Regions from separate parts of the Streptomyces sp. NPDC053673 genome, predicted to be linked through region 1. Evidence: riboswitches for the same ligand, from Rfam matches in the RefSeq annotation. Region 1 holds a riboswitch; each other region holds the start of a gene.
What was found. A riboswitch is a leader RNA that binds a small molecule or an ion and turns the genes downstream of it on or off. The one in region 1 is predicted to bind cobalamin.
Positions count from the first base shown of each region.

Region 2: another riboswitch for cobalamin. It lies ahead of ACZ6ZQ_RS18050 (ribonucleoside-diphosphate reductase subunit alpha); the one in region 1 lies ahead of cobN (cobaltochelatase subunit CobN).
Region 3: another riboswitch for cobalamin. It lies ahead of ACZ6ZQ_RS21910 (cobalamin biosynthesis protein); the one in region 1 lies ahead of cobN (cobaltochelatase subunit CobN).

Region 1 covers NZ_JBVJKN010000058.1:20,615-23,867, reverse strand. Annotated here, with positions in the region: gene ACZ6ZQ_RS37360 (precorrin-8X methylmutase) at 1-107, opposite strand, end outside; gene ACZ6ZQ_RS37355 (cobalamin biosynthesis protein CobG) at 104-1,501, opposite strand; cobalamin riboswitch at 1,546-1,679, shown strand; gene cobN (cobaltochelatase subunit CobN) at 1,717-3,253, shown strand, end outside.
Region 2 covers NZ_JBVJKN010000011.1:70,424-73,676, forward strand. Annotated here, with positions in the region: gene ACZ6ZQ_RS18050 (ribonucleoside-diphosphate reductase subunit alpha) at 1-1,286, opposite strand, end outside; cobalamin riboswitch at 1,417-1,538, opposite strand; gene ACZ6ZQ_RS18055 (YbdD/YjiX family protein) at 1,730-1,936, opposite strand; gene ACZ6ZQ_RS18060 (carbon starvation CstA family protein) at 1,951-3,253, opposite strand, start outside.
Region 3 covers NZ_JBVJKN010000015.1:73,632-76,884, reverse strand. Annotated here, with positions in the region: gene ACZ6ZQ_RS21915 (cobyric acid synthase) at 1-334, opposite strand, end outside; gene ACZ6ZQ_RS21910 (cobalamin biosynthesis protein) at 331-1,281, opposite strand; cobalamin riboswitch at 1,313-1,467, opposite strand; gene ACZ6ZQ_RS21905 (MerR family transcriptional regulator) at 1,575-1,922, opposite strand; gene ACZ6ZQ_RS21900 (alkene reductase) at 2,059-3,129, shown strand; gene ACZ6ZQ_RS21895 (hypothetical protein) at 3,239-3,253, opposite strand, start outside.

The DNA of each region.
Region 1 (3,253 bases):
TCGGCGGGCAGCGCGGCGAGATCGGCCTCGGCGCGGATCGTGGCAAAGGACTGGCGGTAGATCTCCGCGCCGTCCTTCTCGTAGTCGAACACTGTGCTCTCGCTCATCTCGTGACGGTCTTCGTGGCGGTCGTCGGGACGGTCGTCGGGAGGGGCGTGGCCCGTGCCACCGCGACAGCGTCGGCCAGCCCCCGGTCTGTCGGTACGTCGGTCGGCCCGCCGACCGGTACGCCGGCGCCGAGCACGGTCACCCGGTACGTGCCGTCCGCCGTGGCCAGGACGTCCACGTACTCCCCGTGCGGATGTCCGCACCGCCGCTCGCAGCCGGACCAGTACACGGGCAGGCCGCCCCGGCCGGGTGCCGCGTCGGTCCGCACGTCGGCCAGCGACTTGGCGCATCCGGGCCGGCCGGTGCAGGCGCCGACGCCGTACCAGGGGGAGTCGGCGCCGGTGATCAGCCCGGCCTCGCCGAGCTGCGCGAGCCGCGCCTCGGCCGCCGCGCGGTCGGCGAACCCGGGCACGACGACTCCGCGCCACGGCGTGAGCCGTACCTCGTCCGCGGGCGCGGGGAGCAGCGCGCGGACCTGCGCGACGGTGAGCCGTCCGAGCGGGGCGGCGACGGAGAGGGCCCAGCCGCCGGGCCCTTCTACGACCCCGGGCACGGGTTCCGCCTCACGGCCGAAGGCCGTACGGGGGTCCGGGGGCTTGCTCCCCACGTGGCGGAGCCGCACATCGACACAGCCGGGAAGGGGCGGAGCGGGGAAAGCTTCCGCGGCGACGCCCGCCCGTTCCAGATGCGCCCCCACGGCAATGTCCTGCCCACCGGGCAGCTCCCGCACCCGCCACGCCCCCGTGCCCGCCGCGACCGCCGCCGCGAGGAAGGCTTCCGCGGCGGCGAGGGCCGCGCGCGGGGCATCGGCAGCGCGGATGCGAAACGCCTGGTCCCCGACGCGTACGAGCGCCGAGCCGCCCGTCTCTGCGAGCAAGGTCACATCCGCACCGAGGCCCGCCACGTCCCCGCGCCCGTCGTCCAGGGCGAACAGGAACCGCCCGGACAGCCCGGCCGCCCCGTCGCTCGCGCACAGCAGCACGTCCAGTTCGCGCGCCCACAACTGGACGTCGCCGTAACCGAGTCCGTCGAGTCCGGCGAGCGGTGAGGCCAGCACGTTGCGTACCCGCTCGTGCGTGTCCGAGGGCAACAGTCCGGCCTCCCGGAGCACTCCCGCGAGCTGCGCCCCGCACCCCTCGCCGAGGCCGCGCAGTTCCGCGTTCCCACGGGAGGTGATGCTCAGCGCCCCGTCACCGAGCCGCTCCGCAGCATCGGCCAGGGCTTCGACCTGACGAGGCGTCAAGACGCCTGCGGGCAACCGGAGTCGGGCCAGCTGCCCGTCGTCCGCCGCGTGCAGCCGCAGCGCGCCCGGGCATGCGTCTCCCCGGTCCCGAATGCGGGGTTCGTCCCGGTCCGGGGGTGTTGGCGGTGTGGGCGGCATGGCGGCGAGCATACCTACGTCATTCCAGGTGGCCGCCCTGTCGGCAAGGGCCAGCCTCTACTATGCAGAAAGGCAAGGGGTCCCAGGGCCCTGGGGAGGAAGCCCGGTGAGAATCCGGCGCGGTCCCGCCACTGTGAGCCGGGCCCTCGGGACCCGGCGAGTCAGGAACTCCCGCCGTCCTACGACCACCCGGGGCGCGGACACCCCGAGGAAGGCCTGCGCACGCGATGACGCACGCGACGATCCTGCTGCTGTCGACTTCTGACACCGACCTGCTCAGCGCCCGCGCGGCCGACGGCAACGACGGCCCGGTGGCGTACCGCTTGGCCAATCCCTCCCGGCTCCCGCTCGACGAGCTGCCGGCGCTCCTCGACGGCACCGACCTCGTCGTCGTACGGCTCCTCGGCGGTATCCGCGCCTGGCAGGAGGGTCTGGACCAGCTGCTGGCCCAGGACCGGCCCGTGGTCGTCCTCACCGGCGAACAGGCCCCCGACGCCCAGCTGATGGAGGCCTCCACCGTCCCGGTCGGGATCGCCGCCGAGGCGCACGCCTACCTCGCGCACGGCGGTCCGGACAATCTGGAGCAGCTCGCCCGTTTCCTGTCGGACACGGTCCTGCTCACCGGTCATGGCTTCGAGCCCCCGGCCCCGGCGCCGACCTGGGGCCACCTGGACCGTGAGGCGAAGAGCACCACCGGCCCCACCGGCCCCACCATCGCCGTGCTCTACTACCGCGCCCACCACATGAGCGGGAACACCGCCTTCGTCGGTGCCCTCTGCGACGCCGTCGAGGACGCGGGCGGCCGGGCCCTCCCCCTCTACGTGGCATCGCTGCGCGCCCCCGAGCCGGAGCTCCTCGAACAGCTCCGCGGCGCCGACGCCATCGTCACGACCGTCCTCGCCGCCGGCGGCACCAGGCCCGCCGAGGCACAGGCCGGCGGTGACGACGAGTCCTGGGACGCGGGCGCGCTCGCCGCGCTCGACGTGCCCGTCCTGCAGGCGCTGTGCCTGACCGGGTCGCGCAGCAGCTGGGAGGAGAACGACGAGGGCCTGTCCCCGTTGGACGCCGCCAGCCAGGTCGCGGTCCCGGAGTTCGACGGCCGCCTCATCACCGTCCCGTTCTCCTTCAAGGAGATCGACGAGGACGGCCTCCCGGCCTATGTCCCCGACCCCGAGCGCGCCGCCCGCGTCGCCGGGATCGCCGTACGCCACGCCCGTCTGCGCCACATCCCGAACGCCGAGAAGCGGCTCGCCCTCGTCCTGTCCGCGTACCCGACGAAGCACTCCCGCATCGGCAACGCCGTCGGCCTCGACACCCCCGCCTCCGCGGTCTCGCTGCTGCGCCGGCTCCGGGCGGAGGGCTACGACTTCGGTACGGAGGAGATCCCCGGCCTCGCGTCCGGCGACGGCGACGAGCTGATCTACGCGCTCATCGAGGCGGGCGGCCACGACCAGGACTGGCTCACCGAGGAGCAGCTCGCCCGCAATCCGGTCCGTATCCCGGCCGCCGACTACAAGCGCTGGTACGCGACCCTGCCGCAGGAACTGCGCGAGCACGTCGAGGAGCACTGGGGCCCGGCGCCCGGCGAGATGTTCCTGGACCGCTCCCGCAATCCCGAGGGCGACATCGTGCTGGCCGCCCTGCGCCGCGGCAATCTCCTCGTCGTCATCCAGCCGCCGCGCGGCTTCGGCGAGAACCCGATCGCGATCTACCACGACCCCGATCTGCCGCCCTCGCACCACTACCTCGCCGCCTACCGCTGGA
Region 2 (3,253 bases), on a different contig from region 1:
GAGGAGTGGACGACCGTGCCGGGCTCGGCGGTCTGGTTCGCGGTCCGGTTCGAGGCGTCCTTGAACGTCATCCAGCCGTTGCCGGTCTGGGCGAGGGTGCGCATCATGCGGCCGTAGAGGTCACGGGCCGGGATCGTCCTGCGCGCGAGCCCGGCGGCCTCCGCCTTGCGGTACGCGGCGTCGAAGTCGTCGCCCCACAGGTCGACCAGTTCGGGCACGTCGGCCGGTGAGAACAGCGACCACTCGGCGTCCGCGTTCACCCGGCGCATGAACTCGTCGGGGATCCAGTGCGCCAGGTTGAGGTTGTGCGTACGGCGCGCCTCCTCGCCCGTGTTGTCGCGCAGCTCCAGGAACTCCTCGATGTCCGCGTGCCAGGTCTCCAGGTAGACGCAGGCCGCGCCCTTGCGGCGGCCGCCCTGGTTCACGGCGGCGACCGAGGAGTCCAGCGTCCGCAGGAACGGCACGATGCCGTTGGAGTGGCCGTTGGTACCGCGGATCAGCGAACCGCGGGAGCGGATGCGGGAGTAGGAGAGGCCGATGCCGCCCGCGTGCTTCGACAGCCTCGCGACCTGGTGGTAGCGGTCGTAGATGGAGTCCAGCTCGTCCAGCGGGGAGTCCAGCAGATAGCAGGACGACATCTGGGGGTGGCGCGTTCCGGAGTTGAAGAGGGTGGGGGAGGACGGCAGGTAGTCCAGCCGGCTCATCATCCCGTACAGCGCGGCGACTTCGTCGAGGGCCCGGACCGAGTCGTCCTCCGCCAGGCCGGCGGCCACGCGCAGCATGAACTGCTGCGGCGTCTCGATGACCTTGCGGGTGATCGGGTGCCGGAGGAGATAGCGGCTGTAGAGGGTGCGCAGGCCGAAGTAGCCGAAGCGGTCGTCGCCGGCGGGGTCGACGAGCGAGTCGAGGCGCCCGGCGTGGGTCTGCACGAACGCGGCTGTGCGGTCCGCGATCAGGCCCTCGCGGTGGCCGACGGCGACGGAGCCGGAGAAGGCGGCCGCCCCCTGTGAGGCTGCCTCCTCCGCGATGGTGAGGGTGAGCAGCCGGGCGGCGAGCCGTGAGTAGGCCGGGTCCTCCGAGATCAGGCCGGCGGCCGCTTCGGTGGCCAACTCGCGCAGTTCGGCCTCGTCCGAGCCCGCATGACGGCCCCGGAGCGCGGCGGCGGCGACGCGGCCCGGGTCGGTGTCGGGGAGATCGGCGGTGAGGTCGGTAAGGGTCCGCAGCAGCGCGGTACCTGGCCCGTCGGTGAGCTTCGTTGAAGCAGGATCGGGCGGCGCGATGGTCACGGGGTGCTCTCCCTCGCTCGGCTGGGGGCCGGCGGGGCGCAGGGGCACGGGCGCACACGTCTGAGAGCCGGTGCGCCGCGTCCACCGGCCTGTTCCGCGAGGCCCGGACGTGTCGGCACCCGGGCCGGACGGTCCGGGCGCGCTGTCGGCAGGTCCTCGGACTCGTGGGCACGTGGGTAGCACCGATTCACCGTTGCGGGACAGTTCCGGATTCGCACCGGATTCCCCTGCGGCGACAGCGAGATGAGCATACATGTGGGGGCGACTGGTTGCGGAACCCCCCACATGTTGTGTCGCGGCGGCTCCTGGAGCTCCAGGACGTCCGTCGGCGGGCTCACGCCTGGTACCGGCTCCCGGTCGCGCTCCGGCGCAGCGTGGATCACGGGAACGCCAACGGGCCGCCGCTTCCCGCAGGGGAACACGGCGGCCCGTCGGCGCATCGCTCAGCAGCAGCGGAACCCCTCGCGGGGGTCGGCCTCCCTGGCGTCCATGCGGCTGCGCTCGAACTCGCGGCGTGACATCACCTTCGCGCCCGGGTCGTGGGATCTGGTGTGGGCGACGTAGCGGTCGTACACCGACTCGCCCGACACCTCTCGCACGTACCAGCGGACCCAGTCCACCGCGCGCCGCAGGCCGCTCACCGCTGTCATACCTGCCACGGTACTCACGCCGTGCCGCTTCCCGCAGCCTCGCGGTCCGCGCCTGCGGCTCCGACGGCCGCGAGCTCCGCCTTCTCCTCCTTGGTCGTGATCAGTCCGGCGGGCGCGACGAGCTTCGACTCCACGTACGGGACCTCGGCGAGACGGATGCCCGCAGGGTTGCGGATCGCCTTGATGCAGACCCTGGCCGCGTCCGCGAGGACGATCACGATGAGGATGGCGAAGAGCGCCGCGAGGAAGCCGTCGACGGTCGAGTTGGTGACGACGGTGTGCATGTCGTCCATCGACTTCGCCGGCGGCAGCACCTTGTCGGCGTCGATGCCCGCCTGGTACTTGTCGCGCTGGGCGAAGAAGCCCACCTTCGGGTCGCCGGAGAAGATCTTCTGCCAGCTCGCGGTGAGGGTGACCGAGGCGTCCCAGGCCAGCGGAACGGCCGTCACCCAGGCCCACTTGAGACGCCCGGACTTGACCAGCAGCGTGGTGCAGACGGCGAGCGCGACGGCCGCCAGCAGCTGGTTGGCGATGCCGAAGAGCGGGAAGAGCTGGTTGATGCCGCCGAGCGGGTCGTGCACGCCGACCCAGAGGAAGTAGCCCCAGCCGCCGACGACGACCGCGCTCGCGAACCAGACACCCGGCTTCCAGCTGACCTGCTTCATCGGCTTGTAGAGGTTGCCCAGTGTGTCCTGGAGCATGAAGCGCCCCACCCGGGTGCCGGCGTCGACCGTGGTGAGGATGAAGAGCGCCTCGAACATGATGGCGAAGTGGTACCAGAAGGCCTTCATCCCGGCGCCGCCCACCACCGCGGAGAAGATGTCCGACATGCCCAGCGCGAAGGTCGGCGCACCGCCGGTGCGCGAGAGCAGGCTCGCTTCCTCGACGTCCTTCGCGGCCTGTGTCAGCTGCTCGGGGGTGACGGTGAAGCCGAGGTTGGCGACCGCCTGGGAGGCGGAGTCCACCGTGGTGCCGAGGACACCGGCGGGTGAGTTGACCGCGAAGTAGAGACCGGGGTCGAGGATGCAGGCGCAGATCATCGCCATGACCGCGACGAAGGACTCGGTCAGCATCGCGCCGTAGCCGATCATCCGGATCTGGGTCTCCTTCTGGATCATCTTCGGGGTGGTGCCCGAGGAGACCAGGGAGTGGAAGCCGGAGAGCGCGCCGCAGGCGATGGTGATGAAGACGAACGGGAACAGCGAGCCCGCGAAGACCGGCCCCTGGCCGTTGCCCGCGAACTCGGTGACCGCCGGCATCTTCAGTGTCGGCATCGCGACGACCACGCCCAGCGCGAGCAGCACGATGGTGCCGATC
Region 3 (3,253 bases), on a different contig from region 1:
CGGGCCCGGACCCCCCGAAGAACCCGCGCGCACTCATCTCGCCCACCGGCTTGCCCATCAGCACGACCTGGCTGGACCGGTCGCTGCCCGGCTTGAGCAGCACGGGGTTCATCAGCGCGGAGGGCTCCACCCGAGCCGCCTGCGCCTGCATGGCCTGCGCACGGCCGATCTCCGCGCCCTCGCGCGTCACGAACGAATTGAGGGACATGTTCTGTCCCTTGAAGGGCGCGACCTTCACGCCCTGGCGCACCAGCCACCGGCAGATCCCCGCCGTGACGACGCTCTTGCCCGCGTCCGACGTCGTCCCGGCGACCAGCAGTCCACCGCCACTCATCTACGCCTCCCCCTGACAGCCCCGTATACGAGCCGCGCGCCCGCGCACGCCGCGAGTGCCAGCACCCCCACGCGACGCGACAGCCGCACCGCACGTTCGATGTCCGCGACTTCGACGGCCCGGCCGTCCCCGTTGAGCACGGGCCGGTGCTCGACCCGCCCCCCGTAGGACAGCGTCCCGCCGAGCCTCACTCCGAGCGCCCCCGCGAACGACGCCTCCACCGGGCCGGCGTTGGGGCTCGGATGCTTCGCGGCATCCTCGCGCCAGGCCCGTACCGCACCCCGGGGATTCCCGCCGGCGACCGTCGCCATTGCCGCCGTCAGCCGGGCGCCCGGCCAGCCCGCGACGTCGTCGAGCCGCGCCGACGCCCAGCCGTACCGCCGGTAGCGGGACGACTTGTGGCCCACCATCGCGTCCAGGGTGTTCACGGCACGGAAGCCCACGAGCCCCGGCACCCCGCCGAGCGCCCCCCACACCAGGGCGCCGACGACCGCGTCGGAGGTGTTCTCGGCGACGGACTCGACGACCGCCCGGGCGATCCCCGGTCCGTCCAGCGACTGCGGGTCACGCCCGCACAGATGGGGCAGCCGCTCCCGGGCGACCTCGATGTCCCCGGCCGCCAGCGCCCCGCCGATCGCCCGGGCCTCCCGCCCCAGCGACGTGCCGCCGACCACGGCCCAGGTGGCGGCCGCGGTCAGCGCGATCGATGCCGTACGGGAACGGCGCACGGAAGCAGCGGCCAGCGCGCCCGCGACGACGGCGCCCCCGGCGCAGACAGCGGTGTGCACCGCGCCCCACCCTCGGTGGTCGCGCCACAGCGCCCGCTCGACGGCAGCGGCGGCCCGGCCGAACGCGGCGACCGGATGCCCACGGCGCGGATCGCCGAGGAGCAGGTCGCCGGCGAGTCCGGCAGCGACACCGCATGCAAAGGTCCGCTCTGCACGCATGTTCGTCCTCACTCAGGGTCCGCGCCCTGGCTCGACGTGACCGGCGGGAGAGAGTTCCTGGCTTCGGGCAGCGTCCCGTTGAACGGGGACGCACCCGTGACAGTGGCGGGACCGCGCCGGATTCGCACCGGCTTCCTCTTCTGCCGCCGTAAATGGCTCCGGAAGTCCACCACGGGCCGAGAACACCCGTCAACTCGCCCTTGACCTGCGACGGGACAGTGTGCGGAGTCCCACACGGAGCCGCACGGAGTCCCGCTCGCGGGCGCGCGGAGTCCCACACGCCGGCGCACGACCTAGTGGTCCGTCCCCTCGGCCGCGGCGATCACGGCGTCGAGCCGGTCCCGGGTGCTGACCAGTTCGCCGATCCGGTCGCCGATCCGGTCGCGTTCGGCCTTCAGCAGGGCAAGGGACTCCGGTGTGCTGACTCCCGTGTTGATACAGGGAAGGAGCCCCCGGATCGTCCTGCTGGACAGCCCCGCGGCATACAGCTGCTGGATCAGGATGACGCGCTCGATCGCGGTCTCCGGGTACCGGCGCTGTCCACTGGGGCTGCGTTCCGACGCGAGCAGTTGCTGCTCCTCGTAGTAGCGCAGGGCGCGCACGCTCACGGCCGTCCTGGTGGCGAGCTCGCCGATACGCACATTGCCTCCCGATGCCTCACCGGTGGTCCGGACCCCATCGGTGATCCGGACCACAGGACTTGCCTCTGACGTCAACGTCAGGTTTTAGCGTAGCTCACGACCGACCAGCACGTCCTGCAGAGCAAAGGGAATGACTGTGACCAGCCTGTTCGAGAGCTACCAGCTAGGAAACCTCCGGCTGCCCAACCGCGTCGTGATGGCCCCGATGACCCGGGCTCGCGCCTCACAGAACGGCATACCCGCCGCGTCGTCGGCGACCTACTACGCCCAGCGCGCCACCGCCGGCCTGATCGTCAGTGAAGGGGTGCAGCCGAGCCTGCAGGGGCAGTCGAACCCCAACACCCCCGGGTTGCACAGTGATGAGCAGGTCGCGGCGTGGCGGCCGGTGACCGACGCGGTGCACGCCAATGGCGGAAGGATCTTCGCCCAGCTCATGCACTCCGGCCGGGTCGCGCATCCCGAGACCGTCGGCCACCACCCCGTCGCACCCTCCGCGATCGCGCTGAAGGGCGAACTGTTCACCGGCCCCAAGGGACTTCTGCCCGCCCCCGTCCCTCGGGCCCTGTCGACCGGCGAGGTCAAGCGCGAGGTGCAGGTGTTCGCCGACGCGGCGCGCCGGGCGATCGACGCCGGTTTCGACGGCGTCGAGCTGCACGGGGCGAACGGCTATCTGATCCAGCAGTTCCTGTCCTCCAACGCCAACCGCCGCACCGACGCCTACGGCGGCTCCATCACCGGACGCATCCGCTTCGCCGTCGAGGCGGCGGAGGCGGCGGCCGACGCCATCGGCGCCGACCGTGTGGGCATCCGTCTCTCCCCGGGGGGCCAGGTCTGGGACATGGTCGAGGACGACGTGCCGCAGCTGTACGGGGCCCTGTTGGAGGCGCTCGCCCCGATCGGTCTCGCCTACGTCCATACCCTGGTCGCAGCCGAGGACGACGTGCTCGTCGGGCTGCGCAAGGCGTGGCCCGGCGCGTTCATCGTCAACCCGGGCGGGCAGATCGGCCCGAAGCCGACCGACAGGGCGCTCGGCGAGCGCTGGCTCGCCCTCGGAGCGGACCTGATCAGCTACGGCCGCGCCTACCTCGCCAACCCGGACCTGGTGGAGCGGCTCCGTCTCGGACTCCCGCTGCGCGAGAGCGACCAGGAGACGTGGTACCGGGGCGGCGACACCGGCTACCTCGACTACTCCAGTTATCAGCACTGACCTGCGTCGCGGCAGTGGCCGTGGGGCCTGACCTTCCGCGCCGCAAAAACCTTCGTCCGGTCCTCTGCCCCGGTGATGGGGCACGGACCGGACGAAGTGGTCTGCCGGATCAGGCGACGATCAG